4 regions of the Streptomyces griseobrunneus genome follow, and region 1 is predicted to be linked to each of the others. Evidence: riboswitches for the same ligand, from Rfam matches in the RefSeq annotation. Region 1 holds a riboswitch; each other region holds the start of a gene.

Region 1 (7,126 bases):
GGTCCTGAACGTGGACCCGGCCGGTGACCACAAGGACTACCTGCACCGCTCGGGCCGTACCGCCCGCGCCGGCAAGTCCGGTGTGGTCGTCTCGCTGGCGCTCCCGCACCAGCGCCGCCAGATCTTCCGCCTGATGGAGGACGCGGGCGTCGACGCCTCGCGCCACATCGTCCAGGGCGCGGGCGTCTTCGAGCCGGAGGTCGCCGAGATCACCGGCGCCCGTTCGCTCACCGAGGTCCAGGCCGACTCCGCGAACAACGCCGCCAAGCAGGCCGAGCGCGAGGCCGCCGACCTGACGAAGCAGCTGGAGCGCGTCCAGCGCCGCGCCGTCGAGCTCCGCGAGGAGGCCGACCGCCTGGTCGCCCGTGCCGCGCGCGAGCGGGGCGACGACCCGGAGGCGGCGGTGGCCGAGGTGGCCGCCGAGGCCGAGGCCGCCCTCGTGGCAGCCGTGTCCGTGCCGGAGCAGCCGGCCGCCCGTGACGAGCAGCGCCGCGACGAGCGGGGCAACTACGAGCGCCGCGACAACCGCGGTGGCGACCGTGGCGGCTACCGCGGCGGCAACGACCGCCGTGACGACCGCCCGTCCGGTGGTTTCCGCTCCGGTGGCAGCAGCGACCGTCGGGACGACCGTGGTGGCCGTCCGTTCGAGCGTCGTGACAACGACCGTCCGGCGTTCAACCGTGACCGCCGTGACGAGCGCCCCTCGGGTGGCTCCGGTGGCTTCCGCTCCGGCGGCAGCAGCGACCGTCGGGACGACCGTGGTGGCCGTCCGTTCGAGCGTCGTGACAACGACCGTCCGGCGTTCAACCGTGACCGCCGTGACGAGCGCCCCTCGGGTGGCTCGGGTGGCTTCCGCTCCGGCGGCAGCGACCGCCCCTCGGGTGGTTTCCGCTCCGGTGGCAGCAGCGACCGTCGGGACGACCGTGGTGGCCGTCCGTTCGAGCGTCGTGACAACGACCGTCCGGCGTTCAACCGTGACCGCCGTGACGAGCGCCCCTCGGGTGGCTCCGGTGGCTTCCGCTCCGGCGGCAGCGACCGCCCGTTCAACCGTGACCGTCGTGACGACCGCCCCGCGGGCGGCTTCCGCTCGGGTGGCACCGACCGCCCGACCGGCCGTCGTGACGAGCACCGCGGCGCCAACACCGGCGCCAACACCGGCACCAACACCGGTTCCTTCGGCCGCCGCGACGACAAGCCGCGCTGGAAGCGCAACGGCTGACCACCGCCCAGCCGCTGACAAGCAGCTGAGCACGTCCGCCTGACAGACCGGCAGGGCCCGTACGCCACCGAACCGACTCGGTGACGTACGGGCCCTGTTGCTGTTCCCGGGAGGCCCCGCCTCCCGGGGTGCCGCGACCCCCACCAAGGCCGCATCTCGCCGCGAAAGGGACGCTATGGGGGGCGCGACAGGGCCCGACACCGATACCGGATCGGCTGCCGGGACCGGGCGGGCTATGCTCGTGGGTGATGTGACCGGGGCCGTTAGCTCAATTGGTCAGAGCAGCGGACTTTTAATCCGTTGGTTGTGGGTTCGAGTCCCACACGGCCTACCCGGAGCGGGGCCGGGTGCAAGCCCGTGACCCGTGAACGAGCGCCTTCGTCCGGCCCAGGCCGGACGAAGGCGCTTCGACGTTCCTGGGCTCAGGCGCCGCTCACCCCGAGTCCGGTCCAGGCCCGGCGCGGGCCGTGGGAAAAGTGGTCGGACCTGCCGCTCCGATGGCGTAGAGTTGTGTTTACCGACGCGGGGTGGAGCAGCTCGGTAGCTCGCTGGGCTCATAACCCAGAGGTCGCAGGTTCAAATCCTGTCCCCGCTACTGAAGGCCCGGGCCCGGCACGCACAGCGTGCCGGGCCCGAGTCGTTTCCTGGGGCCGGCACGGATGTTCGGGCTTGACCTTGACGCAACGTAAAGATCTAGCGTTTCCGGCATGGAGTGGTCCATCCAGGAAATCGCCAGAAAGGCCGGCACCACGAGCCGCACGCTCCGGCACTACGGGGACCTCGGTCTCCTGGCGCCGAGCCGGGTCGGGAGCAACGGCTACCGCTACTACGACCAGGACGCCCTCGTCCGGCTGCAGCGCATCCTGCTGCTGCGGGAGCTGGGGCTGTCGCTGCCCGCCATCAAGGGCGTACTGGAGGGGCAGCGGGACACGGCGGTGGCGTTGCGGGCGCATCTGCGGCTGCTCGAACAGGAACAGGCGCGCATCGGGCGGCAGATCGCCTCGGTGCGGACCACTCTCCACAAGACCGAGGAGGGGATGGAACTCATGGCCGACGAAGTGTTCGACGGTTTCGACCACACCGCCCACGAGCGGGAGGTGACCGAGCGCTGGGGCCGCGAAACGTACGAGGAGGGCGACCGGTGGTGGCGTTCGCTGGGGGAGGCCGGGAAGAAGGCGTTCCTGGACGAGCACGAAGCCATCGCGCGTGACTGGGGGCGGGCCAGGGAGGCCGGGCTCGGTGCGGACAGTGAGCAGGCGCAGGACATCGCTCGGCGGCACTGCGCGTGGCTGTCGTCGTCCAAGGCGCCGAGCCGGTCGTACGTGATCGGGCTCGGTGAGATGTATGTCGCCGATCCGCGCTTCGGAAAGAACTACGATCGCTACGGGGACGGCACCGCCGCCTTCGTACGGGATGCACTGACGATCTACGCGGAACAACGGCTCACCGACTGACCGCGGGGAGCGGCGTTCCCGGCCGCTTCCCCCTATTTGGCCGATGACGAGTCGCCGCACGGCGCGGCTCCGGGAAGCCTGGACGGGGCGCGGTACCGTCCGCAGCCGTGGCCGGACCGGGCAGGAGTACACAAGGTGGGGATGGCGGAGAAGGGGCGCGGACGCGTGACGGGGAGCTTCGGCGTCCCGGGGCGCGGCATGTCCGGCTCCACGGGCCGGGGGAAGCCGGTGGTGGCCCGGAGCGCCGGTACCCGGCGGTTCGTCCGGCTGCTTCCGGTGCTGCTGATCGGCGGCGGGCTCCTCTTCGACTCGCTCGCCCCGCCCAACTTCACCGCCGTGCCCCTGTTCGTGGCCGCGCCGCTGATCGCCGCGCCCTTCTTCTCGCTGGCCAGTACGGTCCGTACGGGCGTGGCCGCCGTCCTCTCGGTCATCGCGATGCGGCTCTCCGACGGCACGTCCACCCAGGTCGTCCCGGTCATCGAGATGATCACCGTGCTCACCGCCGCGGCCCTGGCCCTCGTCATCAACGGGGTCGTGCGCCGCAGCAACGAGCAGCTGGCCTCGGCGCGGGTCATCGCGGAGACCGCCATGCGGGCCGTGCTGCCGACCCCGGCGGAGCGGATCGGCGGGCTGCAAGTGGCCGCGCGGTACGAGGCGGCGCAGGCGGACGAGTTCGTCGGCGGGGACCTGTTCGCGGTGGCGGACACCCCGTACGGCGTACGCCTGGTCGTCGGTGACGTGCGCGGCAAGGGGCTGGACGCCGTGGAGGCGGTGGCCGTGATCATCGGGGCGTTCCGGGAGGCCGCCGAGCAGGAGCGGTCCCTGGAGGGCGTGGCCCAGCGGCTGGAGCGGGCGCTCGCACGGGAGGGGACGCGGCGGTACGGGCTGGACGCCATGGAGGGGTTCATCACCGCCGTACTGGCCGAGATCCCGCCCGGTTCGGCCTCGCTGCGGCTGGTCAACCGCGGTCACCCGGAGCCCATCCTGCTGCACGCGGACGGGGCCCTGGAGGTCCTCGCGCCCAGCGTGCCCGCGATGCCGCTGGGGATGGACCTCGGGGTGTGGCCCGATCGCTCCGACGAGTGGGAGCTGCCCGCCGGTTCGACGCTGCTCGCCTTCACGGACGGCCTCTCCGAGGCGCGGGACGCGAACGGGGCCTTCTACGACCCGGCGGCCCGGCTGCGCGGCCGGATCTTCCCCGGCCCCGAGGAGCTGCTCTCGGCGCTCACCGACGACGTACGGCTGCACACCGGGGGCCGGTCGACGGACGACATGGCGCTGCTCGCGGTGAGCCGGCCGGCGGAGGGACAGCCGCCGCGGCGGACGACGGTGAAGATCGTGGGCCGGGGCGATGACACGGTGCGTAACTGAAGAGCACCACTCCGCATAACATTTGACACACCATCAGAAAAAGAGGTGTGGGTGAGTGGTCGTCAAGTCGTCCGATTCGGGCCGCTTGTGGACGGTAAGTCCCCGTCGGAGCCGTTAATGATCAACAAGAACAGCTTGGAATCGGGCCCGTCTGTCTATTAACGTTCGATAACGCAGCGCGGTCGTCCCAGCCGTCGTCAGAGACGGCGCCGTGCGCGAGCGCCGAATCCCGCAAGGGAACCGGGGAACCACCTACATGGGGTGAATCGGACGCCTGCGTCTCGTGAGAGGCGGAGGGGCCCGTAGGAGACCTTCCTGCTCCGAACCCGTCAGCTAACCCGGTAGGCGAGAAGGAAGGAAAGGAGTGCGCCCACGTGGCGTCCAACAAGCCTGCCCCTGAGGCCCCGTCACCCTTCACTGCCGACGGTATCGGTGGCCCGGAGCGGACCTGGGAGGAGTGGAACCCCACCGCGGAGTCCATCCGTCCCGTCCGCGGCAAGCACCGCGTGGCCAAGCAGCGAGGCCTCGCCCGCAGCTCCACCGTCCTCGGGGTCGGCGTCATAGCGGCCGTCGGTGCGGGTGGCATGGCCACCGCCCAGAGCAAGCCGCCGGTCTCCATCTCTCTTCCCGATTCCATCGCGGACAACCTCCCCGACGCCAAGTCCCTCCCCGGCGTCGGCGCTTTCATGTCCGAGGACGCCGAGGCCGCGCCGCTCGCCGCCGCACCGATCACCTCCGCGGGCATCACGTCCGCCGAGGCCGAGCAGGGCACCACCGACGCGGGCGAGGCCCTGCGCGCCCGGATCCTCCAGCAGGCCGAGCAGCAGCAGGCCAGCGCCGACGCCGAGGCCAAGGCCGCCGAGGAGAAGGCCGCGGCCGAGAAGGCCGCCGACGAGGCGAAGAAGCAGCAGGACGACGCCGAGGCGAAGGCCAAGGCCAAGATCGCCGCCGAGAAGAAGGCGGCGAAGGAAGCGGCGGAGAAGAAGGCCGAGGAGGAGCGCCTCGCCAAGCTCCGCGCCAGCTACACCCTGCCCGCCTCCTCGTACACGATCACCTCGACCTACGGTCAGTCCGGCGCCATGTGGTCCTCCGGCCAGCACACCGGCCTGGACTTCGCCGGGGCGGCCGGTTCGCCGCTCAAGGCCGTGCACAGCGGCACGATCACGTCGGCCGGCTGGTCCGGTTCCTACGGCTACCGTACGGTCCTCCAGCTCGACGACGGCACGGAGGTCTGGTACGCCCACCAGTCCTCGATCGACGTCTCGGTCGGCCAGAAGGTCAGCACCGGCGAGACCATCGGCCGCATGGGCGCGACCGGCAACGTCACCGGTGTCCACCTCCACCTGGAGGTCCACACCGCGGGCGGCTCGGCCCTGAACCCGATGGCCTGGCTGAACAGCAAGGGCCTGAACGTCTGAGCCCCCCGCGTCCCCGCGGGCGCACGCACCACCCCCGAAACCCCGGCAGCCCTGACGCTCACCCCCCGACGTCAGGGCTGCCGGTCTGTCCGGGGGCGGGGGGTGGCAGGGCCCGGCGTACGTGGAGGCGGTGGAATACCCGGCGCCGCCGGCGCCGTTGAACACCCACATGACTTCTCTGCGCACCCTCGGCAACTCCGACCTCCAGGTCTTCCCCCTCTCCCTCGGCGGCAACGTCTTCGGTTGGACGGCCGACGAGGAGCAGTCGTTCGCCGTCCTGGACGCGTACGCCGCGGCCGGCGGCAACTTCATCGACACCGCCGACGCCTACACCGCCTGGATCGAGGGCAACCAGGGCGGCGAGTCGGAGACCGTCATCGGCAAGTGGCTCGCCTCGCGCGGTAACCGCTCCGACATCGTGGTGGCCACCAAGGTCGGTGCCCACCCCGGCTACAAGGGGCTCTCCGCCGCCACCATCAAGGGTGCGGCCGAGCAGTCGCTGCGCCGGCTCGGCACCGACCACATCGACCTCTACTACACGCACTTCGACGACGAGACCGTCCCGGTCGAGGAGATCATCACCGCCCTCGACCAGCTGGTGAAGGACGGCAAGGTGCGCCACATCGCCGCCTCCAACATCAGCCCCGAGCGCCTCCAGGCCTCCCTGGACTTCTCCGAACGCGAGGGCCTGGCCCGGTACATCGCGCTCCAGCCGCACTACAACCTGGTCTCCCGCGCCACCTACGAGGGCCCGCTCCAGGAGACCGCCGCCCGCGCCGGCCTCGCCGCCGTCCCGTACTTCGCGCTGGCCTCCGGCTTCCTCACCGGCAAGTACCGCCCAGGCACGAACGTGGAGAGCGCCCGCTCCGCGAAGGCGGGCGAGCACCTGGAGTCGGAGCGGGGCCGCAAGGTGCTCGCCGCCCTCGACAAGGTCGCCACGGAACGGGACGCCGAGATCGCCACGGTCGCCCTCGCCTGGCTCGCTGCCCGCCTGACGGTCGCGGCCCCGATCGCCTCCGCCCGCACGGTCGAACAGCTCCCCGCGCTCCTGGCCGTGGCGGACCTGGAGCTGACGGAGGCGGAGCTGGCGGTGCTCACGGAGGCCTCGGCCTGACCCGGCCCGCCTGAACCGCCTTACGGGGGAGGCGGGGTGGGGTTGTAGGGGCTGCCGCCGGGTTGGCCGTGCCGGCCGTACTGACTGTGCTGGCCCTGCTGGCCGTACGCATGGGGCTGCGGGGCCGGGTAGCCGTACCCGGTTCCTTGGCCCTGGCTCTGCCCGTAACCCTGGCTCTGCCCGTAACCCTGGCTCTGCCCGTATCCGTATCCCTGGCCGTACCCGTACCCGTACCCGTGCCCGTGCCCCTGGCCCTGTCCGTTTCCGTACGGCATCGGGGGGCGGGGGTACGCATGTGGGCGCGGGCCGCTGCCGGTGATGCGGGCCGCGTGGGTGAGGGCCGGGCCCGCGATGGGGCGGCGCTGCCAGAGATGGTGCAGCAGCTCCCGTTCCCGCTCGGCGAAGTCCGGGCCCGCCGCGTCGTGGCGGGCGAGGCGGCGCAGGCCGGCCAGGGAGGTCGCGAACGACTCGTACTCGGCGACCGCGCGGGCCGCCGCCCGGCCCCGGGACCTGTCCTGCCGCCCGTGCCAGTGGCGGGCCAGGTCGCGGG
Region 2 (7,126 bases), 1.2 Mb from region 1:
GAGCCCCTTCACAAGGATTCACCCACCCTCTGCTACACTTCGCCGCCCACGTGACCCAGGTCATGACCCCGCAGGGGAACCGCAACACCCCGGGAAACGTTCCCGACCGCCTGTGAGCTGGCCCTTGGCCCTCCAGGAGCGCCGCATCGGCACCCCGCTTCATACGTACGCAACGCCCCCGGAACGCCCCCGTACGCCTTCCGTGATGCCCCGCATATGGCCCGGACGGCCCTTGCGGGCCCGAACTTCGCCCAACAGGGCCGAATTCCTTGTGAAGAAGTTCACGAACTTCGTGGCGGCGTGTCCCCGCAAGGGTCCCCCGAGCGGCCCACCAGGGCCGTGTGGCGGCTCAAAGGTGCAGGTGACACTGCGGTTGAGCGGGCGGCGCGGGGCCGCCCGCCGCTCCCTACGCGGCGCTCCAGGCGATGCCGTCCAGGATGTCGTGCTCGCTCACGACGACCTCGTGCGCGCCCGTCCGCTCCATCACGGCGAGCAGCACGAGGGCGCCCGCCGCGATCACGTCGACCCGGCCCGGGTGCATCACGGGGATCGCGGCGCGTTCCTCGTGGGTCGACTGGAGGAGGTGCTCGGTGATCGCGCGGACCTGGCCGCGGGAGACCCGGGAGTGGTGGATGGCCCCGGAGTCGTACTCCTCCAGCTCCAGCGCGATCCCGGCGATCGTGGTGACCGTGCCCGCCAGGCCGACGAGCGTGCCGGCCCCGGTGAGCTGCACGCTCCCGGCGGCGAGGTCGAGCGCGGCGTCGATGTCCGCGCGGATCGCGGCGACCCGCTCGTGGGTGGGCGGGTCCACGACGGCCCCGTCCGCCACCAGGTGGCGCTCGGTCATCCGTACGCAGCCGATGTCCACGGACCGGGCCGCCTCGACCCGGTCCGAGCCGAGGACGAACTCGGTGGAGCCGCCGCCGATGTCGACGACCAGATACGGCTTCGCCAGGTGGTCGCTGCCGGTCAGCTCCTTGGTGGCCCCGTCGAAGGAGAGCTGCGCCTCCTGGTCACCGGTGATCACCTCGGGCTCGACGCCCAGGATGTCCCGGACACCGGAGACGAACTCCTCGCTGTTCTCGGCGTCGCGGGAGGCGGAGGTGGCGACGAAGCGGACGCGTTCGGCGCCCAGCTCCTCGATCACCGCGGCGTACTCGCGGCAGGCCGCGAACGTCCGCTCCAGCGCCTCGGGGGCGAGCCGGCCGGTCCGGTCGACGCCCTGGCCGAGGCGGACGATCGTCATCCGCCGGTCCAGCTCGGTGAAGGAGCCGGTGGCGGGGTCCGCGTCGGCGACGAGGAGCCGGATCGAGTTCGTACCGCAGTCGACCGCGGCGACCCGGGTCATGCGCTCTTCCCGTCGGCGGGGCCGTCGGCCGGGCGGAAGGCGAAGTGGCCGCCGTCGCCCTCGTCCACCGTCCAGCCGTCGTCCTCGCCCGGCGGTGTGCACGGCGTGACGCACGCGCCCTTGGCCCACCACTCCGGCAGCATCGCGATGGCCTCGTCGCCCAGCGGGTTCACCCCGGGCCCGGCGGCGAGCGAGTGGCCGACCAGGACGTGCAGGCACTTCACCCGGTCCGGCATGCCGCCGGCGCTCGGGAAGCCCTCCAGGACCTCGATGGCGTCGCGGCGGGTGATGTAGTCCTCGTGCGCGGCCCGGTAGGCGGCGGCCAGCTCCGGGTCGGTCTCCAGACGGGCCGTCATCTCCTTCATGACCCCGTTCGCCTCCAGCGTGCCGATCGCCGAGGCCGCCCGGGGGCAGGTCAGGTAGTACGTCGTCGGGAACGGCGTGCCGTCCTCCAGACGGGGCTGGGTCTCCACCACGTCCGGGTTGCCGCACGGGCAGCGGTGCGCGATGGCGCGCAGCCCGCGCGGCGGGCGGCCGAGCTGCTGCTCGAACGCGGCGATGTCCGCGTCGGTGGGCTTGGTGGACTCGGTCTGCGGAGGGGGCGTTTCCATGCCTGCCTTGGTTCTGCTCGGAAGCTCGTCGGGGGGGAAGTCTCGGAGGGGAAGTAGGGACGTCAGTCGCGGTCGGCGCTGTCCACGCCGTCCCAGACGTTCGCGTGCCAGGGACGGTGGCCGGCACCCGGATCCCCGCGGCGGTCCTGCTCCGCGTCGGGGTCGGCCACCGTGTAGCCGGTCTCGCCGGGGAGTACGTAATGGAGGTGCTGGCGGGCCAGACGCATGATGTACGCGTCGTCCTGGAGCCGCGCCTTCTCGTCCCGCAGCTCCTCGGTGCGCTGCTCCGCCTGGAGCGAGAGCCGCTCCTGCTCGGCGATCTCGTCGCGCTGGGAGACGTACTGCCGCATCGGGTAGGCGAGCGCCACCACCAGGGAGCAGACCACCAGCGCCAGGAAGGCGGCCCGGCCGGTGAGCCGGGAGCGGCGGGCCTGGCGGCGGTTCTGGGAGCGGTACACGCGGGCGGCGGTCTGCTCGCCGAGCAGTCGCAGCCTGGTCGCGGTGGAGAACCGGTCGCGGTCCTTCCCGGCCATGTCTCCCGCCTCCCCGTTACGCACGTCCGTCCCCGCACACGGTACGGGACCGGGTGCGGGGACGGGCGGAGGCTACCGTCTTGGGGCTACGGGTCAGCCCTTGAAGCGCGGGAAGGCGGAGCGGCCCGCGTACACCGCGGCGTCGTCGAGGATCTCCTCGATGCGCAGCAGCTGGTTGTACTTGGCGACGCGGTCCGAGCGGGCCGGGGCGCCGGTCTTGATCTGGCCGCAGTTCACGGCGACGGCGAGGTCGGCGATGGTGACGTCCTCGGTCTCGCCGGAGCGGTGCGACATCATGCACTTGAAGCCGTTGCGCTGGGCCAGCTCGACGGCGTCCAGGGTCTCGGTCAGCGAACCGATCTGGTTGACCTTGACGAGCAGGGCGTTGGCGGAGCCCTCCTCGATGCCGCGGGCCAGCCGCTCCGGGTTGGTGACGAAGAGGTCGTCGCCGACGATCTGCACCTTGGCGCCGATGCGGTCGGTGATGACCTTCCAGCCGGCCCAGTCGTCCTCGTACAGCGGGTCCTCGATGGAGACCAGCGGGTACGCGGAGACGAGCTCCTCGTAGTACTCGGTCATCTCGGCGGCCGAGCGGGACTTGCCCTCGAACTCGTAGACGCCGTCCTTGTAGAACTCGGACGCGGCAACGTCGAGCGCGAGCGCGATGTCGCGGCCGGGGACGTAACCGGCCTCCTTGATGGCCTCGACGATGAGGTCCAGGGCGGCGCGGTTGGAGTCCAGGTTCGGGGCGAAGCCGCCCTCGTCGCCGAGACCGGTGGACAGGCCCTTGGTCTTGAGGACCTTCTTCAGCGTGTGGTAGACCTCCGCGCCCCAGCGCAGGGCCTCGGAGAAGGACTCCGCGCCGATCGGGGCGATCATGAACTCCTGGATGTCCACGTTGGAGTCGGCGTGCGAGCCGCCGTTCAGGATGTTCATCATCGGAACGGGCAGCAGGTGCGCGTTCGGGCCGCCGAGGTAGCGGAAGAGCGGCAGGTCGGACGCCTCGGAGGCGGCGTGGGCGACGGCGAGCGAGACACCGAGGATGGCGTTCGCGCCGAGCGAGGCCTTGTTCTCGGTGGCGTCGAGGTCGAACATCGCCTGGTCGATGAGGCGCTGCTCGGTGGCGTCGTACCCGACGAGCTCCGGGCCGATCTGCTCGATGACGGCGAGGACGGCCTTTTCGACGCCCTTGCCGTGGTAGCGGTTGGGGTCACCGTCGCGAAGCTCGACGGCCTCGAACGCACCGGTGGAGGCGCCGGACGGTACTGCAGCACGGCCCGTGCTGCCGTCGTCGAGGCCAACCTCGACCTCGACCGTGGGGTTGCCCCGGGAGTCGAGGATTTCCCTGGCTACGACGACGTCGATGGACGGCACGAGGCATCTCCTTCTGGGATATGACGCTGGTTGTGCAGGGTCACTGTGGCCTTGCGACACGAGCCTAACCGGCCCGGCCGCGTCAGTCGGCCGACCGCCCGTCTCCTGGGACGAAAAAGGACCCAAGGGCCTGCATGACGGGACAAATCTCTAGAAATCTACTGGGCAGTAACAAGCGGCGCGGACCCGATGACGACAAGAGGTGAACGAAAGACCCCGGCCCGGCGCGCACGGGGGGAGAGCGCGCCGGGCCGGGGAGCCGTGCGAGGGAGGGTGCCGCCGGACCCCCTCCCTCCGGGGAGGAGAGCCGGCTGTTACTTCAGGTGGAGCTGCTGGCCCGGGAAGATCAGGTCCGCGTCCTTGACGATGTCGTCGTTGAGCTTGAAGAGCTTGCTCCAGCCGCCCTTGACGTCTTCCTTCTGAGCGATCTTGCTCAGGGTGTCGCCGGCCTTGACCTTGTACTCGCCGTCGCCCTTCTGGACCTTCTCACCGGTCGGGGTGGTGACGGTCTTCTTGGACTCGGCCTTGGGGGCGGCCGGGGCGGTGCGCTGCTCGCTGCGCGTGGTGGGCTGCTCGGCCTTGCGCTCGGGCTGCGCCTGCTCGGGCTTGCTCTCGGACTGGCCGGAGCCGGTGTTCACACCCGGGTCCACGCCGTCATTGGTGAGGCCGCCGGCACCGGCGCAGGCCCAGGCGCCCGGGCCCTGGAGGTCGAGGAGCTTCTCGGCGGCGGCGATCTGCTGGTCCTTGGAGGCCAGGTCGGCGCGGGAGGCGTACTGCGTACCGCCGGCGGCGGCCCAGCTCGACTGCGAGAACTGCAGCCCGCCGTAGTAGCCGTTGCCGGTGTTGATGGACCAGTTGCCGCCGGACTCACACTGGGCGACGGCGTCCCAGGTCTCGACGGAGGCGGCGGAAGCGTTGGTCGCGCCCATCAGCGGGACGGCGACGGCGGCACCGGCGACACCCGCCAGGGTGGCGAGACGGACGGTCTTCGAGGGGCGGCGGTGCTTGCCCTTGCTGTTAAGCAGCATGGAACGAATCTCCTCACCGACGCCTACGAGGTGAGCTGTCGGGTTCGGGCTGATGAGTTGCCCGGTCGCGCGAATTGCACGCGACTTCACCCCAAGCCGTTCCCGTACGTCCCCGTTCTTCGTCCTTCGAAGGGGCTGTACGGACCCGGCGGCCTACCTGGGTCCCCCGCTCCTGCCTACGGCGCTTTACGCGTCTGTTCCCTTCGACCGACGGCAGGATTCGGCGTGACGGTCGACGGGGCCCGCGGTGCGAGCGGTTCCGACCGTAAACACAGGCAACCCCGACATTCAAAGATGGACATACTGGCCCAATCGACGCTTACTTGCCTACCCCGATGGATCGTTTCCGCAGGTCGGAGGGGATCTGCGGCGAGCAGGCGGACGCAACACGCCAGTTGAAGCAAAGAGACCCATGTCTCACTTACGCATAAGTGGACATAGGCCTCTGAACTACCCGCGATTTTGGGGTGTTTTCCCGCTTTTGATCAGCTGGCGGCAGGCACCTCGGCACCCTCCTGGGCGCCTTCCTGGCCGGCCTGCTCCAGCCCCAGATCCAGGCTCTGCCCGGGCAGGATCAGATCCGGGTCGGAGCCCAGGAGGTCCCTGTTGGCCTCGTACAGGCCGGTCCAGCCCTGGGGAAGTTTCTGTGCGTCAGCAATCGCCCAGAGGTTGTCGCCGGGCTGCACGGTGTAGCCGTCGTCGACGACCGCACCGCCGTCCCGCACGTCACCCTCGCCCCGCGAGGCGTGCCGGCCGGACTCACGGGGGTCGCCGTTCCGGCCCACCGCGCCGGTCTCCTCGGGCGCGGGAGCGCCCCGGTGCTTGCCGCCGGTGCCGTCGGCGCCCTCCGAGGCGTCGGGGGCGGAGGCGGAGGGCTGCGAGCCGTCAGGAGACCCGGGAGTTCCGGTCTTTCCGGCGGCCGGGGGCGCGGAGGGCTTCGCCGAGGGGTCGAGCGTGTCGCTGCCGTCCCCCTTCTCACCCTTCTCACCCTTGCCGGTCCTATCCGTCTTGCCGGATGAGCCCGTATTGCCGGAACTCCCCGCTTCACCCTTTTCATCCGCTTCGCCCGCCGGGGCGGTCGTCGCGTCCTCGGTGGGCTCGGCGGAGGGTGCGGTACCGGGGTCGACACCGGGCAGGCTGCCGTCCACCGCGAGGCCGGAGATCACCGCGCAGCTCGGCCACGCCTGCGGCCCCTTGTCGTCCAGGACCTTCTCGGCGACGGATATCTGCTGGGAACGGCTGGCGAGGTCGGCGCGCTCCGCGAAGGCGGTGCCGCCGTACGCGGACCAGGTCTCCTGCGAGAACTGGAGCCCGCCGTAGTAGCCGTTGCCGAGGTCGGCACTCCACATGCCGCCGCTCTCGCACTCCGCGACCCGGTCCCAGGTGGTGGCGTCGGCTGCGTGTGCGCCCGCCGCGCCGAGGAACGGAATGGCGATGGCCGATCCGGTCACGCCTGCGGCGACGACGATGGCGGGTGCCTGACGAGGGCGGCGGTGTCTGCCGTTCGCGGAGCCCATGGGGTTTGCCTTCCGTGCGACTGACAAGCAGGAACTGAGAAGCGTGAAACTGTTGAGCGTGAATCTGCTGAGCGTGAAGCTGTTGAGCAAGTGACTGGTGGGCCAAGGTTTAACCGTGGCCGACGCGTCGAACCGTGAACCTAGCGGGACTCGAACGTATGTCACAAGTCGATGCAGCGCAGATCACGTGAAAGTCACAGAGGTGACAGCGTGTCACTTTCTTCGAGGCGGCGTCCCGGCTCGAACTCCACCGGCAGAGTGCGCAGTCCGCGCATGATGAGTCCGCCCCGCCAGCGCAAATCGGCGGATTCTCCGGCAAGTCGTAGGCCAGGAAGGCGTCTCAGCAGCGTCGCCACCGCGGCCTGGCCCTCCAGCCGGGCCAGCGGCGCTCCCAGGCAGTAGTGGATTCCGTGACCGTATCCGAGGTGCTGATTGTCACTCCGTGACAGGTCGAGCGCGTCCGGGTCCGCGAACCGGCCCGGATCCCGGTCGGCCGCCGCCAGCACCACCAGCACCGGGTCCCCGGCCGCGATCTCCTGCCCGCCGAGGGTCAGCGCCTCGGTGGCGTACCGCCAGGTCGCGAGCTCCACCGGGCCGTCGAACCGGAGCAGTTCCTCGATCCCCGTGGCCAGCAGCGCGCTCTCCCCCGCCTCCAGGGACGCCTCCAGCCGGGCGCGCTGTTCGGGGTGGCGCAGCAGGGCGTACGTACCGTTGC
Region 3 (7,126 bases), 2.8 Mb from region 1:
GACGGCCCCGAGGACTACGCCTGCCAGACCGACGGCATGATCGGGCTGGGCTGCGGAGCCCGGTCCTACACGGCGGCCCTGCACTACTCCTTCGACTACGCCGTGGACATGCGGGAGATCCGTTCCATCATCGACGGCTTCACCGCCACCGGGGACTTCTCCCGGGCCGAGGTCGGCCGGTACGTCGACGCGGCCGAGGCCCGCAGGCGTCACCTCCTGCAGTCGCTGCTCCAGGCGGCGGGCCTGCCCCTGGCCGACTACCGCGCCCGCTTCGGCACGGATCCCCGCGAGGACTTCCCCGCCGAGCTGGAGCGGTTCGCGGAACGGGGCTGGCTGGACGCACAGGCGCCGGAGGGCCTCCTGCGGCTCTCCCCGCTGGGGCTGGCCCACTCGGACGCGCTGGGGCCCGCGCTGTTCTCCCCCGGGGTACGGGCCGCGATGGCCGCGTACGAGCGGAAGTGAGCGGGTCATGGACCTGACCATCCTGTACCGGGGCCCGCTGGCCTCGTGCGACTACGACTGTCCGTACTGCCCGTTCGCCAAACGACGCGACAGCAGGGCCCAGTTGACAGCTGACCGGGAGGCGCTGGAGCGGTTCACCGCGTGGGCCGCCACGCAGACCGGCGACCGGCTGTCGGTGCTGTTCACCCCGTGGGGCGAGGGCCTGGTGCGGTCCTGGTACCGGCGGGCACTGACCGAGCTGTCCCGGCTGCCGCACATCGGCAGGGTAGCCATCCAGACGAACCTCAGCGGCCGCACCACATGGCTGGCGGACGCCGATCCGGAGAAGATCGCGCTCTGGTGCACGTACCACCCGGGGCAGACGCCGTACGAGCGGTTCCTCGGCAGGTGCCGGGAGCTGTCCGCACGAGGCGTCCGCTACAGCGTGGGCGTGGTGGGGTTCGAGGCGCACCTTCCCGAGGCCCGGCGGCTGCGGGCGGCGCTGCCCGAGGAGGTCTACCTCTGGGTGAACGCCGCCGAGGGGCAGACGTACACCGACGAGGAGGCGGAGCGGTGGACCGAGCTGGACCCGCTCTTCCCCTACAGCAGGCACCCGCACCGTTCGGCGGGGCTCCCCTGCCGGACGGGCGAGTCGGTGATCTCGGTGGACGGCGACGGCACGGTGCGGCGCTGCCACTTCGTCAAGGCGGAGCTGGGCAACCTCTACGACGGCAGCTACCGCCGGGCGCTGGGGCCGCGGGCCTGTCCGCTCGCCGTGTGCGACTGCCACATCGGCTATGTGCACCTGGAGACGCTGCCGCTGTACGACGTGTTCGCGGGCGGCGTCCTGGAGCGGGTACCCGCCGGGTTCGCCGCGGGCGGGCCGCCGGCCGGGCCCGGCACCGCGGGCCTGTCCCGGCGTGCGCTTCCGCTGCTGGAGCCCTGACCGGAAAGGCGTCCTACAGGGGCAGCAGGTCCGGCCGTTTCGCCTCGACGTGGTCGCCGGACGACTCGCCGCGCAGCCGCCGGCCGATCCACGGCACGAGGTACTCCCGTGCCCACTGGATGTTGTCGCGCCGCGCGTCGAAGGGGCTCCGCTGGGCCTGCGGCGGCCAGGGCTGGTCCGGGTCGGCCGGCACCTCGTGGCCGAGGACCTGGGCGGCGCGCAGCGCGACGCGGGTGTGGCCCTCGGGCGACAGGTGGAGCCGGTCGGCGTCCCAGGCGCGCCGGTCCTGGACCGACCGCAGCGACCACAGGTCGAGCACGGGGCAGTGGTAGCGGTCGGCGATGGCCCTCAGGTGGACGTTGTACGTGGCGATCTTGCCGCGCATGTGGCGCAGCACCGGAACGCCCCGGGTGTCGAACCCGGTGGTGACCATGACGGTGCCGACCGCGTCGGTCAGGTCCGCGACGGCCCGCTCGAAGCGCTCGGCCAGATCGTCGGGGTCGGTGCCGGGCCGGATGATGTCGTTGCCGCCCGCGCAGAAGGTGACCAGGTCGGGGGCCAGTTCCTTGGCGCGGGGGAGCTGCTCCTCGACGATCTGGTCGAGAAGGCGTCCGCGTACGGCGAGATTGGCGTAACGGAAGTTCCCGTGCCGGGTCTCGTCCGGGCTCGTCGCTGCGTCGGGGGCCGGGAGCCGGTCGGCGAGCAGAACCGCGAACCGGTCCGCCCAGCCGACAAAGGTGCCGTCGGGGCCGGGGTCTCCGACACCTTCGGTGAAACTGTCCCCGATCGCCGCGTACGACCCGATGGTGTTCTGCTGCTGGGTTCTCGAATCGTCTGCCACAAGCACATATCCTGCACCGTTCAATGTGACCTACGCGACCGTAATACGGGGTTGACGGGTGGTGAGATAGACCACCCGGTCAGGTTTTGGTAAAGCCGGAATAAGTGGAGGGGCGGTGCGCCGCTGCGCACCGCCCCTCGATCACTTCTTGCTGCCCTCGGGTCAGAGGGAGACGCCGTGCTGTCGCAGGTAGGCGATCGGGTCGACGTCGGAGCCGTAGCTCGGGCCTGTGCGGACCTCGAAGTGGAGGTGCGGGCCGGTGGAGTTGCCGGTGGAGCCGGAGAGGCCGATCTGCTGGCCGCCGGTGACGGTCTGGCCGACCGAGACGTTGAGCGAGGACTGGTGGGCGTACTGGGAGTACATGCCGTCCTCGTGCTGGATGACGACCTCGTTGCCGTACGAGCCGCTGTTGCCGGCCGAGACCACGGTGCCCGGTCCGATGGCGAGGACGGGGGTGCCGGAGGCGGCCTGGAAGTCCGAGCCGGTGTGGTAGCCGCTGGACCAGCTGGCGCCGGAAGCGCGGTACTGGGTGGTGACGTTGGCGCTGGCGAGCGGGGCGGACCAGCCGGAGCCGTTGGCCTCGGAGGAACCGGTCTGCGCGGAGGTGCCGGCCGGCGCGGCGGCGTCGGACTCGTCGGCCGAGAGGGTGTCGCCCTTCGGGGCCTGCTCAGCCTTCTTCGGCGCGGCCTTGGGGGCGGCCTTGGGGGCGGCCTTGGGGGCCGGAGCGGCCTTCTTGGCCTCCGAAGGCGCGGCGGAGCCGGACGCCTTGGCGCCGAGGGTGAGCTTCATGCCCGGGAAGATCAGGCTGGGGTTCTCGCCGACGGCCGAGCGGTTGTCCTGGTACAGCTTCTGCCAGCCACCCTTGACCTGGTGCTCGGCCGCGATCTTCGCGAGGTAGTCGCCGGAGACGACGGAGTACGTCTTCGGGGCGGCCTTCGCCTTGGCGGGCGCGGCCTGCGGGGCGGACTGCACTGCGGCGGCCGTGGCGGCCGCGGGGGCCGCCTTCTCCGCGGCGTGGGCGCCGGTGGCGCCGATCAGCGGGAGGGCGAGTACGGCGCCGCCGGTGCCCGCGGCGATGACGCCGCGGTGGATCGGGCCGGACTTGGTACGACGGTGCTTACCCTTTGCGGGCATGGGGAAGTTCCTCTCCGGCGCCTGCGAGGTGAGCTGTCGGGTTCGGGCTGGAGATGCCCGGTCGCCGGGTGGCGACTTCACCCCGAGCCGGTCCGGATCGCTCCGGGCCGGCGGCTTACCTGGTTCCCCCGCTCCTGCCACGCGTGAGTGGGTTGGGTGCGAATTCCGGGCGGCGGCAGGATTAGGCGGTCCGTCCGGATTGACGGTGACCGTAAACGAGTGAGGACGGCAGGAACAAGCCGTCGGTTGCACACCGGAATCATCGATTCAATTTCGCTCCGGATTTCCCGTCACACTCCGTGGATTACGGATCTTGGCTTTCCGTACGGATACCGGGAAAACATCCGGGCGCAGCCGCCACGGTCCGTCACGGATATGATCCCGCTCACCTACGGAATCCCATCTCCCCCATTAGCGGGGCATGTTCTACGAAATACACCAATACGGACACACCGTGCGCGCCTCCCCTGACACACCATCAGCGGACCGCTGATTTTCCGCCGAATCGATGTCGTATCGTCACAGGGGCGCCCTCGCCGGAGAGCCGCGCCGACGCCAGAGATCCAGGAGCCACCGTGACGCAGCAGGTGCCGCAGGTCCCGCCGACAGAGACCGCACTCACCGGAGTGCGCAACTTCCGCGACGTGGGCGGGCTCCCCACCGCGGACGGGCGGCGCACCGCCTTCGGCAGGCTCTACCGCAGCGGTCACCTGGCGCACGCCAGCGCCGATGACGCGCTCTTCCTCGGCGGGCTCGGGCTGCACACGGTCTTCGACTTCCGCAACTCCGCCGACCACAAGCTCGACGGGTACGACATCGAGCTGGCCGGTGTCCGTAATGTCAGCATTCCGCTCTCCGACCCGGCCGACGGAGCCGAGTTCTGGCGGCTGGTGCGCGACGGGAACATCGAGCAGCTGCGCTCGATCCTGGCGAACGGCAAGGGCACTGAGCGCATGCTGACCATGTACCGCTCGACCATCGTGGACCGCACCGCCGAGCACAGCCGGGTGCTGCACGCCCTGGCGGAGGACAGCGTGCCCGCGCTGATGCACTGCGCGGCGGGCAAGGACCGGGCCGGTCTGTCGATCGCGGTCTCGCTGCTCGCGGTCGGCGTCGAGCGCGAGGCGATCGAGGCGGACTACCTCAAGTCCAACGATCCCCACCGGCGGTACAAGGTGAAGCGCTCGGACATGTCCGAGACAGGGATGTCCGCCGAGGTGATGGAGCTCCTCAACCCGCTCTTCGGGGCGGAGGCCGCCTATCTCGCGGCGGCGTTCGCGGCCATTGACGAGACCTGGGGCACGACGGACCGCTACCTGGCGGAGGGGCTGAAGGTCTCCCCCGAGACCCGGGAGCGGCTGCGCGAGCGGCTGCTAGACCAGGGCTGAGAAGGCAAAGGCCGCAGGATCAGGGCTGCGGGATCAGCCGGGCGGTCACTCCGCGCCCGCCACCACGAAGAGCAGGTAGAGGAAGGCCGCGATCACATGGCCGACCACCAGGTAGGCGAAGAGCCGGATGATGAGACCGCGCGGCATCCGCCGCTCCTGGGTGTCCTTCGTGGCCTTGGGGTTCCTCGGGGTCAGCGGGTCGTAGCGCTCGGAATCGGACATGACGGTCCTCTCTGCCGGCCTCGCGGCCGGGGGAACGAAGGGGTCAGCGCGCGTGCAGTGCGTTGCCGAGGCAGAGCTCGGCCGCGGGGCTCTGCAGCAGGGAGTGGACGAAGAGCAGCTCCGCCCCGCCCCGGTCCAGGGCCGCGATCCGGTGCGGGGTGAGCGAGTCGAAGTGGGCGCTGTCGCCCGGGTCCAGATCGTGCACGGTCTCCCCCAGCGCGACCCGCAGCCGCCCGCCGAGGACGTACAGCCACTCCTCGCCGGGGTGCACCCGCACCAGATCGCCCTGGGCGCCGTACGGGACGCGGACCCTCAGCGCCTGCATGGCGCGGCCGGAGCCACCGGCCCGGCGGTACATCCAGCCGTCGGCCTCGGCGCCCTCGAAGGCGCCGCCCCGGATGACCGCCTCCCGCTCTGGCGGCTTCTCGCCGAGGAGTTCGGAGACCGTCGTACCGTAGATACGGGCCAGGCCGAGCAGCATGGGCAGCGAAGGCTGCCTGCGGCCCGTCTCCAGCCGGGAGAGGTGGGCCGGGGAGAGTCCGGCCCGCTGGGCCGCGGTCTCCAGGGTGAGATCGCGCCCGCGGCGCAGCTCGCGCAGTCGGGGTGCGACGCCGGGGAGCTCGTCGGCCACCCCTTCGTCCGGAGGATTCATGCCTCCATTGGGCCAGGAACTTTCCTCCCGGGCAAATAATTTGCCCCGGAGGCAAAAACTCAACGGTTGGCGACCGCCTGTTTGACGAGGGTCCGGCCGAAGTCCCACATCAGGCCGCCGCCGCTGTGCGCGTCGTCCATGACCTCCGTGAACGCCGCCACGAAGCGGTCCACCTCCGCCTCCCCGATGATCAGCGGCGGGATCAGCTTGATCACCTCCAGGTGGTCGCCGGAGACCTGGGTGAGGATGCGGTGCTTCTGGAGCAGCGGCACCACGACCATCTGCGCGAAGAGACCCTTGCGGGCCGCCTGGAGCATCGTCCAGCGGCTGCGGAGCTTCAGCGAGGACGGACGGCCGAACTCGATGCCGATCATCAGCCCGCGCCCGCGCACCTCGTGCAGCAGCTCGTAGCGGTCCACCAGCGCCGCCAGCCGCTCCCGCAGGAGATCACCGGTGCGCCGGGCATTGGCGACGGTCTCCTCGTCCTCCATCACCGCGAGCACCGCGAGCCCCGCCGCCATGGCCTGGGCGTTGGAGCCGAAGCTCGCGGAGTGGACGAGGACCCGGTCCATCGAGGAGTAGACCTTGCGGAAGATCCAGTCCTTGCCGAGCGTCGCGCCGACCGGCACATAGCCGCCGGAGAGCGCCTTGGCGACGCAGACGAGGTCGGGCTCCACGCCCTCCTCGTGCTGGTAGGCGTAGAAGTCCCCGGTCCTGCCCAGGCCGGTCTGCACCTCGTCGGCGATCAGGAGCGCCCTGTGCCGGTGCAGCAGCTCCTGCGCCTCACGCAGGAAGCCGGGCGGCGCGGCGTGCACCCCCTTGCCCTGGACGGGCTCGACGATCAGCGCGGCGACGTCTCCGCGCTTCAGCTCCCGTCGCAGCGCGTCCAGGTCACCGAGCGCGATCGGGGTGTCGGGCAGCAGCGGGGCGAAGCCGTCCCGGAAGCCGCTCTCGCCGTTGACCGAGAGGGAGCCGGTCGTCAGCCCGTGGAAGGCGTGGGTGCAGTACAGGACACGGGGTTTACCGGTGGCGTACCGGGCGAATTTCAGTGCCGTCTCGACCGCTTCGGTACCGCTGTTCCCGAAGAAGACGCGGTCCAGGTGCGGGCTGTGGCCGAGCAGCTTCTCGGCGAGCAGTCCGGGCAGCGGCTGGCAGTCGAAGCGGGTGAGGTCGGCGAGCTGGGCGTCGAGCACGTCGTGCAGGGCCTTGCGCACGACCGGGTGGTGCCGGCCGATCCCCATCACACCGAACCCGGCGAGCATGTCGAGGTAGTCGTTGCCCTCCGCGTCCCAGAAGTACGCCCCCTCGGCCCGCTCGTAGACCTTGTCGAAGCCGATGGTGTGCAGCATGCGCGGCAGCTGGTGGTTGAGGTGACGCGCATGCAGCTCGTACCGCTCGGCCCCGCGCTCCGCCAGGAGCCGTCCCAGGTCGAAGCCCTGGGGACCGCCGTCCGTCATCGCCCGATCTTCTCCTTCGGTACGTTCCGGGGGCCGGAGCAACCG
Region 4 (7,126 bases), 2.0 Mb from region 1:
CACCCACGGGATGGCGGTGACGATCACGGCGTCGCAGGTCCCGTCGGCGAGCGCCTCGGCCAGCGCGTCCCGGAAGTCCTGCGGCGAAGCGGCCGTGGTGAGGTCGCGCGGCGGGCGCGGGCGGAGCCCCTCGGCCAGGCAGGCGTCGTACGTGAGGAGGCCGAGGGACTCGGAGTTGCCGAGGATCGCGACCCGGGGCCCGGCCGGGAGCGGCTGGCCGGCCAGGAGCAGTCCGGCGTCGACCATCTCGGTCACCGTGTCGACCCGGATGACGCCCGCCTGCCGCATCAGGGCGGAGACGGTGGCGTCGGGGATACGGCTGACCGGGACGGCGTGGCCGGGCGGGTTGGTGCCGCTGTGCCGGGCGCCCTTCACCACGACGACGGGCTTCACGGCGGCGGTGCGGCGGGCGAGACGCGTGAACTTGCGGGGGTTGCCGAGGGATTCGAGGTAGAGGAGGGCGACGTCGGTGTCCTGGTCCTCGAACGAGTACTGGAGGAAGTCGTTGCCGGAGACGTCGGCCCGGTTGCCCGCCGAGATGAACGAGGAGAGGCCCGCGCCGCGCCGGTGGAGGCCGGAGAGGAGGGCGATCCCGATCGCACCGGACTGGGTGAACAGGCCGATCCGGCCGCGGGCGGGCGACTCGGGGGCGAGGGAGGCGTTCAGCCGGACGGACTCGGCGGTGTTGATGATGCCGAAGGCGTTCGGGCCGATGATCCGCATGCCGTACGAGCGGGCCTGGCGGACCAGTTCGCGCTGGAGCTCACGGCCGGCGGAGCCCCTCTCGGCATAGCCGGCGGAGAGAACGACGAGGCCCTGGACGCCGTGCTCGCCGCAGTCCGCGACGGCTTCGGGGACCCGGTGGGCGGGGACCGCGATGACGGCGAGGTCGACCTGCTCGTCGATCTCGCCGAGCGAGCGGTGGGCGGGGACCCCGTCGAGGGTGGCGAGGCCCTCGTCGAAGGCGCGGTTCACCGCGTAGGTACGGCCGGTGAAGCCGGCGGCGAGGAGGTTGCGCAGGACCGTGCGGCCCACTCCCCCGGGCGTGCGGCCGGTGCCGATCACCGCGACCGAGCCGGGGGCGAGCAGGCGCTGCACCGAGCGGGCCTCGGCACGCTGCTCGCGGCCGCGCTGGACGGCGAGGGACTTCTCGGTGGGTTCGAGGTCGAGGGTGAGGTGGACGGAGCCGTCCTCGAAGCTGCGCTGCTGGGTGTAGCCGGCGTCCCGGAACACCTTGATCATTTTGTTGTTGGCGGGGAGCACCTCGGCGGCGAAGCGCCGGATGGAGCGCTCGCGGGCGACGGCGGCGATGTGTTCGAGCAGCGCCGAGGCGACTCCGCGGCCCTGGTGGGCGTCCTGGACGAGGAAGGCGACCTCGGCCTCGTCGGCGGGGGCGGAGGCGGGCCTGCCCTGCTCGTTGATGCGGTCGAAGCGGACGGTACCGATGAACTCGCCGCCGATCGTGACGGCCAGTCCCACCCGGTCGACGTAGTCGTGATGGGTGAAGCGGTGCACGTCCCGGTCGGAAAGGCGGGGGTACGGTGCGAAGAACCGGTAGTACTTCGACTCGTCGGACACCTGCTCGTAGAAGCTGACCAGCCGCTCGGCGTCGTCCGTGGTGATCGGCCTGATGCGCGCGGTGCCGCCGTCACGGAGCACCACGTCCGCTTCCCAGTGGTCGGGGTACGCGTGATGCGGACTCTGCTCAGGCGTGGGCTCCATGGGCAAAGCCTACGGCCGACATCCCGGTCGCGGAGGGATCGGTACCGGGGCAGTCTGAGGACGACCCGGACGAGGGCCTGTCGTGTGGATCAGGTGGGAGGGGAGGCCGGGCACAGCATTGCGCACCGCGTGAGAGACTGGTCTAGACAACCGTTGATATGTGAAGGGCAGAACCATGGCTGAGCGCCGCGTAAACGTCGGTTGGACCGAGGGCCTGCACGCCCGCCCCGCTTCCATCTTCGTCCGTGCCGCCACGGCTTCCGGCGTCCCGGTGACGATCGCCAAGGCCGACGGCAACCCGGTGAACGCCGCCTCCATGCTCGCGGTGCTCGGTCTGGGTGCGCAGGGCGGCGAGGAGATCGTGCTCGCGTCCGAGGCGGACAACGCCGAGGCCGCTCTGGACCGTCTGGCGAAGCTGGTCGCCGAGGGGCTCGAAGAGCTTCCCGAGACCGTCTGACCGCTCGACAGGCCGTCCGGCCGCCCGACCCGCTCCGGGTCCGATTCCGGTACACCGGTCCTTTCGACGGTTCGGCCGGAATCCGTTCTTCGCGAGAGCCGTGGAACCCTTTTGGGGACCACGGCTCTTTCGTTACTCCTGAAGCCGATGCATTGCCCATTCGGGCAGCACAAATAAAGCCCTCGGCAATTGCTCCTCTTTGTATACGGCGTCATTGTTAATGCCGGACACCCGCGATGTTTACGCCGTGTTGCGAAGAACTCACCCGGGGCGGCGGCGCCGCGCGACGGCCGGGGCGGTCCGGGCGGCGCAGCCGGTGGGCGCCGGCGGCCCGTTCCGCATGCTGGGCGGTCAGTGCCCTGGCCCGCTCCGCGTCGCCGCGCGCCACCGCGTCCACGATCGCCCCGTGCTCGACCCAGGAGTCGACCGGGCGGGCCGGCTGCTCGACGGCGTACATCCAGGCGATCTTGTGCCGGAGCTGGGTGAGCAGCGCGATCAGGCCGGGGCTGCCGGAGGCCTGGGCGAGGGTCTCGTGGAACCAGCCGCCCAGCGACCGCAGATCCTCCCCCTCCCCCCGGCGGGCCCGCTCCTGGCCCAGCCTGACCAGCCCGCGGAGCACCTTGAGGTGGGCTTCCGTACGGCGCTGGGCGGCCCGCGCCGCGCCGAGCGGCTCCAGGAGCATCCGCACCTCCAGCAGGTCGGCGGCCTCCTGCTCGGTGGGCTCGGCGACACAGGCCCCGGCGTGCCTGCGGGTGACGACGAAGCCCTCGGACTCCAGGGTGCGCAGCGCCTCGCGCACCGGGACGCGGGAGACCCCGTACCGCCGTGCCAGCAGCTCCTCGGTGAGGCGGCTGCCGCGCTCGTAGACACCGGAGACGATGTCGTCACGGATTGCCGTGCATACCGAATGCGCGGGAATGCGCATGTCCGAACCTCCGCCTTAATCCCCGCGAAACGCGGCCGGCCGACGCCTGTTCCGTGACTCTATTGCAATCTGCCGCAATTTCCGATGGCAGGCCGGAATCCATGGATATCTTCTGGCCAAAGGTCCGGTACGGAGAGGCCCGGTACGGGGGATTCCTGACTCATTGCCGAAGGCCCCGGCGGGAAGCCGGGGCCTTCGGGTGGGGAGGTCGCGCGAGGTGGGGTCAGACGTTCAGACCGTGCGAGCGCAGGTAGCCGACCGGGTCCATGTCCGAGCCGTACTCGGGGGTGGTCCGGGCCTCGAAGTGGAGGTGCGGGCCGGTGGAGTTGCCGGTGGAGCCGGAGAGGCCGATCTGCTGGCCGGAGGTGACGCTCTGGCCGACGGCGACGCCGATGGAGGAGAGGTGGCCGTACTGGGTGTACGTGCCGTCCGCCATCCGGAGCACGATGCTGTTGCCGTACGCGCCGCCCCAGCCGGCCTCGACGACCGTGCCGGCGCCGACCGCGACGACGGAGCTGCCGGAGGCGGCCATGAAGTCCACGCCGGAGTGGCTGCCGGAGGACCAGAGGGAGCCGCCGGTCTTGTAGCCGGTGGTGACGTGCGAGCCGGCGAGCGGAAGGTGGAAGGCGTTCAGACGGGCGCGCTCGGCGGCGCGGGCGGCCCGGGCCTTCTCCTCGCGGATCTCCTTGGCGCGGGCCTCGGCCTTGCGCCGGGCCTCCGCCTTCGCCTTGGCCTTCGCGGCCTTGACCTTGGCCTCGGCGGCCGCCTCGGCCTTCGCCTTCGCGAGGGCCTCGGCCTGCTGGTGCTGCGCCTGGGCCTGGGCTTCGATCTGCTTGGCGAGCGTGGCGTCGAGGGCGATGGCCTGGGTGAGTCCGCTCTCGGCGGCCTTGGGGGCCTCGGAGTCCGCTGCGGCGGCCGGGGAGGCCAGGGAGCCGAGGACTCCGGTGGTGGCCAGGGCCGCGATGCCGGCGGCCTTGGCGCCGCGGCGCGTCAGGCGGCTCGGGGCACGGTGCTTCCCGGTGGCACGGGTGAACGCCATGGAGGGGCTGATCCTTTCCTTCCTTCTCGCCTACCGGGTTAGCTGACGGGTTCGGAGCAGGAAGGTCTCCTACGGATCCCCGCGCCGGGTCACGGCACGGACTTCCGATTCACCCCAGGGACTGCGTGGGTCCCCGGCTCCCCAGGCTCGCGCCTGACGGGGACTCGGCGATGGCTGCCCGGCGCCGCGGGTGCGGCATACGGGTGACGGACAGCCGAGCCGACGCTAGGCGGGCCGACTTCCCATCACCAAACGGACAGGGGGATTTGTCGCGCATCCCACAGGGCAGAAAGTCACTCTCCCCAACAAAGAGAATCAATAGGCCTTAACGGACAAATAAGGAGGACCCCGGCGGATCGCTGTCCGCCGGGGTCCTCTTCGTCCTGGTGTATACCGACGCGGCGTCAGCCGCTGACGACGGTCACCTCTCCGATGCCGAGCTCCTTCACCGGCTCCGCGATCTGCGCCGCGTCGCCCACGAGGACCGTGACCAGCCGGTCCACCGGGAAGGCGCTGACCACGGCCGCGGTCGCCTCCACGGTGCCCGTCTCGGCGAGGCGGGCGTACAGCTGGGCCTGGTAGTCGTCGGGCAGGTGCTGCTCGACCTGGTCGGCCAGCGTGCTCGCCACCGAGGCGGCCGTCTCGAACTTCAGCGGGGCGACGCCCACCAGGTTCTGCACGGCCGTCTCCCGCTCGGCGTCGGTCAGCCCTTCGGCCGCCAGCGTCCGCAGGACCTTCCAGAGGTCGTCCAGCGCCGGGCCGGTGGACTCGGTGTCCACGGAACCGCTGATGGCGAGCATCGCCGCGCCGCCCGAGTCGGGGCCGGTCGAGCGCAGGACCTGGGCGAAGGCCCGTACGCCGTAGGTGTAGCCCTTCTCCTCGCGCAGCACCCGGTCCAGCCGGGAGGTGAGGGTGCCGCCCAGGCAGTACGTGCCGAGCACCTGCGCGGGCCATACGCGCTCGTGCCGGTCAGCGCCGATGCGGCCGATCAGCAGCTGGGTCTGGACCGCGCCGGGGCGGTCCACGATGACCACACGGCCGGTGTCGTCGGCGGTGATCGGCGGGACCGGGCGGGCCTGGCCCGCGTCGCCCGACCAGTCGCCGAGGGTGTCGGCGAGCAGGGCGTCCAGGTCGATGCCCGTGAGGTCACCGACGATCACGGCCGTCGCGGTGGCCGGGCGGATGTGGGCGTCGAAGAAGCCGCGCACGGCGGCGGCGTCGATCCGCCGCACCGTCTCCTCGGTGCCCAGGCGCGGGCGGGACATCCGGGCGGTGGCCGGAAAGAGCTCCTTGGAAAGCTGCTTGGCGGCGCGCCGGGACGGGTTGGCCTGCTCGTGCGGGATCTCGTCGAGGCGGTTGCCGACGAGCCGCTCGATCTCGCTCTCGGCGAAGGCCGGGGCGCGCAGGGCCTCGGCGACCAGGCCGAGCGCCTTGGCCAGCCGGGAGGCCGGGACCTCCAGGGAGACCCGGACGCCGGGGTGGTCGGCGTGCGCGTCGAGGGTGGCGCCGCAGCGCTCCAGCTCGGCGGCGAACTCCTCGGCGCTGCGCTTGTCGGTGCCCTCGGAGAGCGCGCGCGACATGATCGTGGCCACGCCGTCCAAGCCCTCGGGCTCGGCGTCCAGGGGCGCGTCGAGGAAGATCTCCACGGCGACGACCTGCTGGCCGGGGCGGTGGCAGCGCAGCACGGTCAGCCCGTTGGGCAGGGCGCCGCGCTCGGGCGCGGGAAACGCCCAGGGCCGGGCGGTGCCCGGGGTCGGCTGCGGGTGGTACTCCATGGCTACTCCAGTCACGGCGGCGTCGCTCACTTGTCCGCCCCCTCGGGCTCGTCGGTGCCTTCGGCCTCGTCGGCCGGCTCGATGGGCTCGTAGACCAGCACCGCCCGGTTGTCGGGACGCAGGGCCGCCTCCGCCGCCTCGCGCACCTCCTCCGCGGTGATGTCCAGGACGCGTCCCACGGCACTCAGGGCGAGCTGGGGGTCACCGAACAGGACCGCGTAGCGGCACAGTTCGTCGGCGCGGCCCGCGACCGTCCCCAGGCGGTCCAGCCACTCGCGCTCCAACTGGGCCTGCGCCCGCTCCATCTCCTCCGCGGTGGGGCCGTCGGCGGCGAACCGGGCCAGCTCCTCGTCGACCGCGGCCTCGATCGTCTCCACCTCGACACCGCCGGAGGTCTTCACGTCCAGCCAGCCCAGCGAGGGCGCCCCGGCGAGCCGCAGCAGCCCGAAGCCCGCCGCCACCGCCGTACGGTCGCGCCGGACCAGGCGGTTGTGCAGCCGCGAGGACTCGCCGCCGCCCAGCACGGTCAGCGCCAGGTCGGCCGCGTCACAGGCGCGGGTGCCGTCGTGCGGGAGGCGGTAGGCGGCCATCAGCGCACGCGCCGGGACCTCCTCGTGGACCACTTCGCGCAGCTGCTCGCCGATGGTCTCGGGCAGCGTGCCGTCGCGCGGCGGCTGCTTGCCGTCGTGGGACGGGATGGAGCCGAAGTACTTCTCGACCCAGGCGAGGGTCTGCTCGGGGTCGATGTCCCCGACGATCGAGAGCACCGCGTTGTTGGGCGCGTAGTACGTACGGAAGAACGCGCGGGCGTCCTCCAGGGTTGCCGCGTCCAGGTCGGCCATGGAGCCGATCGGGGTGTGGTGGTACGGGTGGCCCTCGGGGTAGGCGAGGGCGGTGAGCTTCTCGAACGCGGTGCCGTAGGGCACGTTGTCGTAGCGCTGGCGCCGCTCGTTCTTGACGACGTCGCGCTGGTTCTCCATGGACTCCTCGTCGAGCGCGGCGAGGAGGGAGCCCATACGGTCGGCTTCCAGCCAGAGAGCCAGCTCCACCTGGTGGGTGGGCATGGTCTCGAAGTAGTTGGTCCGCTCGAAGCTGGTCGTCCCGTTGAGCGAGCCGCCGGCCCCCTGGACGAGCTCGAAGTGACCGTTCCCCTTGACCTGTCCCGAGCCCTGGAACATCAGGTGCTCGAAGAGGTGAGCCAGACCGGT

Evidence for each region. Region 1 has a riboswitch for cyclic di-AMP ahead of ACK8N7_RS17010 (M23 family metallopeptidase). Riboswitches for the same ligand answer to the same signal wherever they lie in the genome.
Region 2: linked by a shared signal. The riboswitch ahead of ACK8N7_RS22330 (transglycosylase family protein) and the one ahead of ACK8N7_RS17010 (M23 family metallopeptidase) in region 1 are both predicted to bind cyclic di-AMP.
Region 3: linked by a shared signal. The riboswitch ahead of ACK8N7_RS04430 (M23 family metallopeptidase) and the one ahead of ACK8N7_RS17010 (M23 family metallopeptidase) in region 1 are both predicted to bind cyclic di-AMP.
Region 4: linked by a shared signal. The riboswitch ahead of ACK8N7_RS07705 (M23 family metallopeptidase) and the one ahead of ACK8N7_RS17010 (M23 family metallopeptidase) in region 1 are both predicted to bind cyclic di-AMP.

The regions. Positions count from the first base shown of each region.
Region 1 covers NZ_CP177080.1:3,732,864-3,739,989, reverse strand. The annotation lists gene ACK8N7_RS17035 (DEAD/DEAH box helicase) at 1-1,219, shown strand, start outside; tRNA gene ACK8N7_RS17030 (tRNA-Lys) at 1,477-1,550, shown strand; tRNA gene ACK8N7_RS17025 (tRNA-Met) at 1,741-1,814, shown strand; gene ACK8N7_RS17020 (MerR family transcriptional regulator) at 1,927-2,673, shown strand; gene ACK8N7_RS17015 (PP2C family protein-serine/threonine phosphatase) at 2,872-4,044, shown strand; cyclic di-AMP (ydaO/yuaA leader) riboswitch at 4,255-4,406, shown strand; gene ACK8N7_RS17010 (M23 family metallopeptidase) at 4,419-5,462, shown strand; gene ACK8N7_RS17005 (aldo/keto reductase) at 5,632-6,576, shown strand; gene ACK8N7_RS17000 (PrsW family intramembrane metalloprotease) at 6,597-7,126, opposite strand, start outside.
Region 2 covers NZ_CP177080.1:4,889,123-4,896,248, reverse strand. The annotation lists gene ACK8N7_RS22350 (Ppx/GppA phosphatase family protein) at 407-1,348, opposite strand; gene ACK8N7_RS22345 (DUF501 domain-containing protein) at 1,345-1,959, opposite strand; gene ACK8N7_RS22340 (FtsB family cell division protein) at 2,022-2,492, opposite strand; gene eno (phosphopyruvate hydratase) at 2,586-3,866, opposite strand; gene ACK8N7_RS22330 (transglycosylase family protein) at 4,181-4,894, opposite strand; cyclic di-AMP (ydaO/yuaA leader) riboswitch at 4,900-5,088, opposite strand; gene ACK8N7_RS22325 (transglycosylase family protein) at 5,380-6,411, opposite strand; gene ACK8N7_RS22320 (cytochrome P450 family protein) at 6,606-7,126, opposite strand, start outside.
Region 3 covers NZ_CP177080.1:939,421-946,546, forward strand. The annotation lists gene ACK8N7_RS04415 (STM4012 family radical SAM protein) at 1-462, shown strand, start outside; gene ACK8N7_RS04420 (STM4011 family radical SAM protein) at 470-1,387, shown strand; gene ACK8N7_RS04425 (SGNH/GDSL hydrolase family protein) at 1,401-2,228, opposite strand; gene ACK8N7_RS04430 (M23 family metallopeptidase) at 2,391-3,362, opposite strand; cyclic di-AMP (ydaO/yuaA leader) riboswitch at 3,366-3,531, opposite strand; gene ACK8N7_RS04435 (tyrosine-protein phosphatase) at 3,938-4,750, shown strand; gene ACK8N7_RS04440 (DUF6126 family protein) at 4,796-4,972, opposite strand; gene ACK8N7_RS04445 (helix-turn-helix domain-containing protein) at 5,016-5,624, opposite strand; gene ACK8N7_RS04450 (aspartate aminotransferase family protein) at 5,684-7,081, opposite strand.
Region 4 covers NZ_CP177080.1:1,759,504-1,766,629, forward strand. The annotation lists gene ACK8N7_RS07690 (bifunctional acetate--CoA ligase family protein/GNAT family N-acetyltransferase) at 1-1,722, opposite strand, end outside; gene ACK8N7_RS07695 (HPr family phosphocarrier protein) at 1,898-2,179, shown strand; gene ACK8N7_RS07700 (GntR family transcriptional regulator) at 2,397-3,104, opposite strand; gene ACK8N7_RS07705 (M23 family metallopeptidase) at 3,328-4,143, opposite strand; cyclic di-AMP (ydaO/yuaA leader) riboswitch at 4,157-4,323, opposite strand; gene ACK8N7_RS07710 (M16 family metallopeptidase) at 4,548-5,918, opposite strand; gene ACK8N7_RS07715 (M16 family metallopeptidase) at 5,945-7,126, opposite strand, start outside.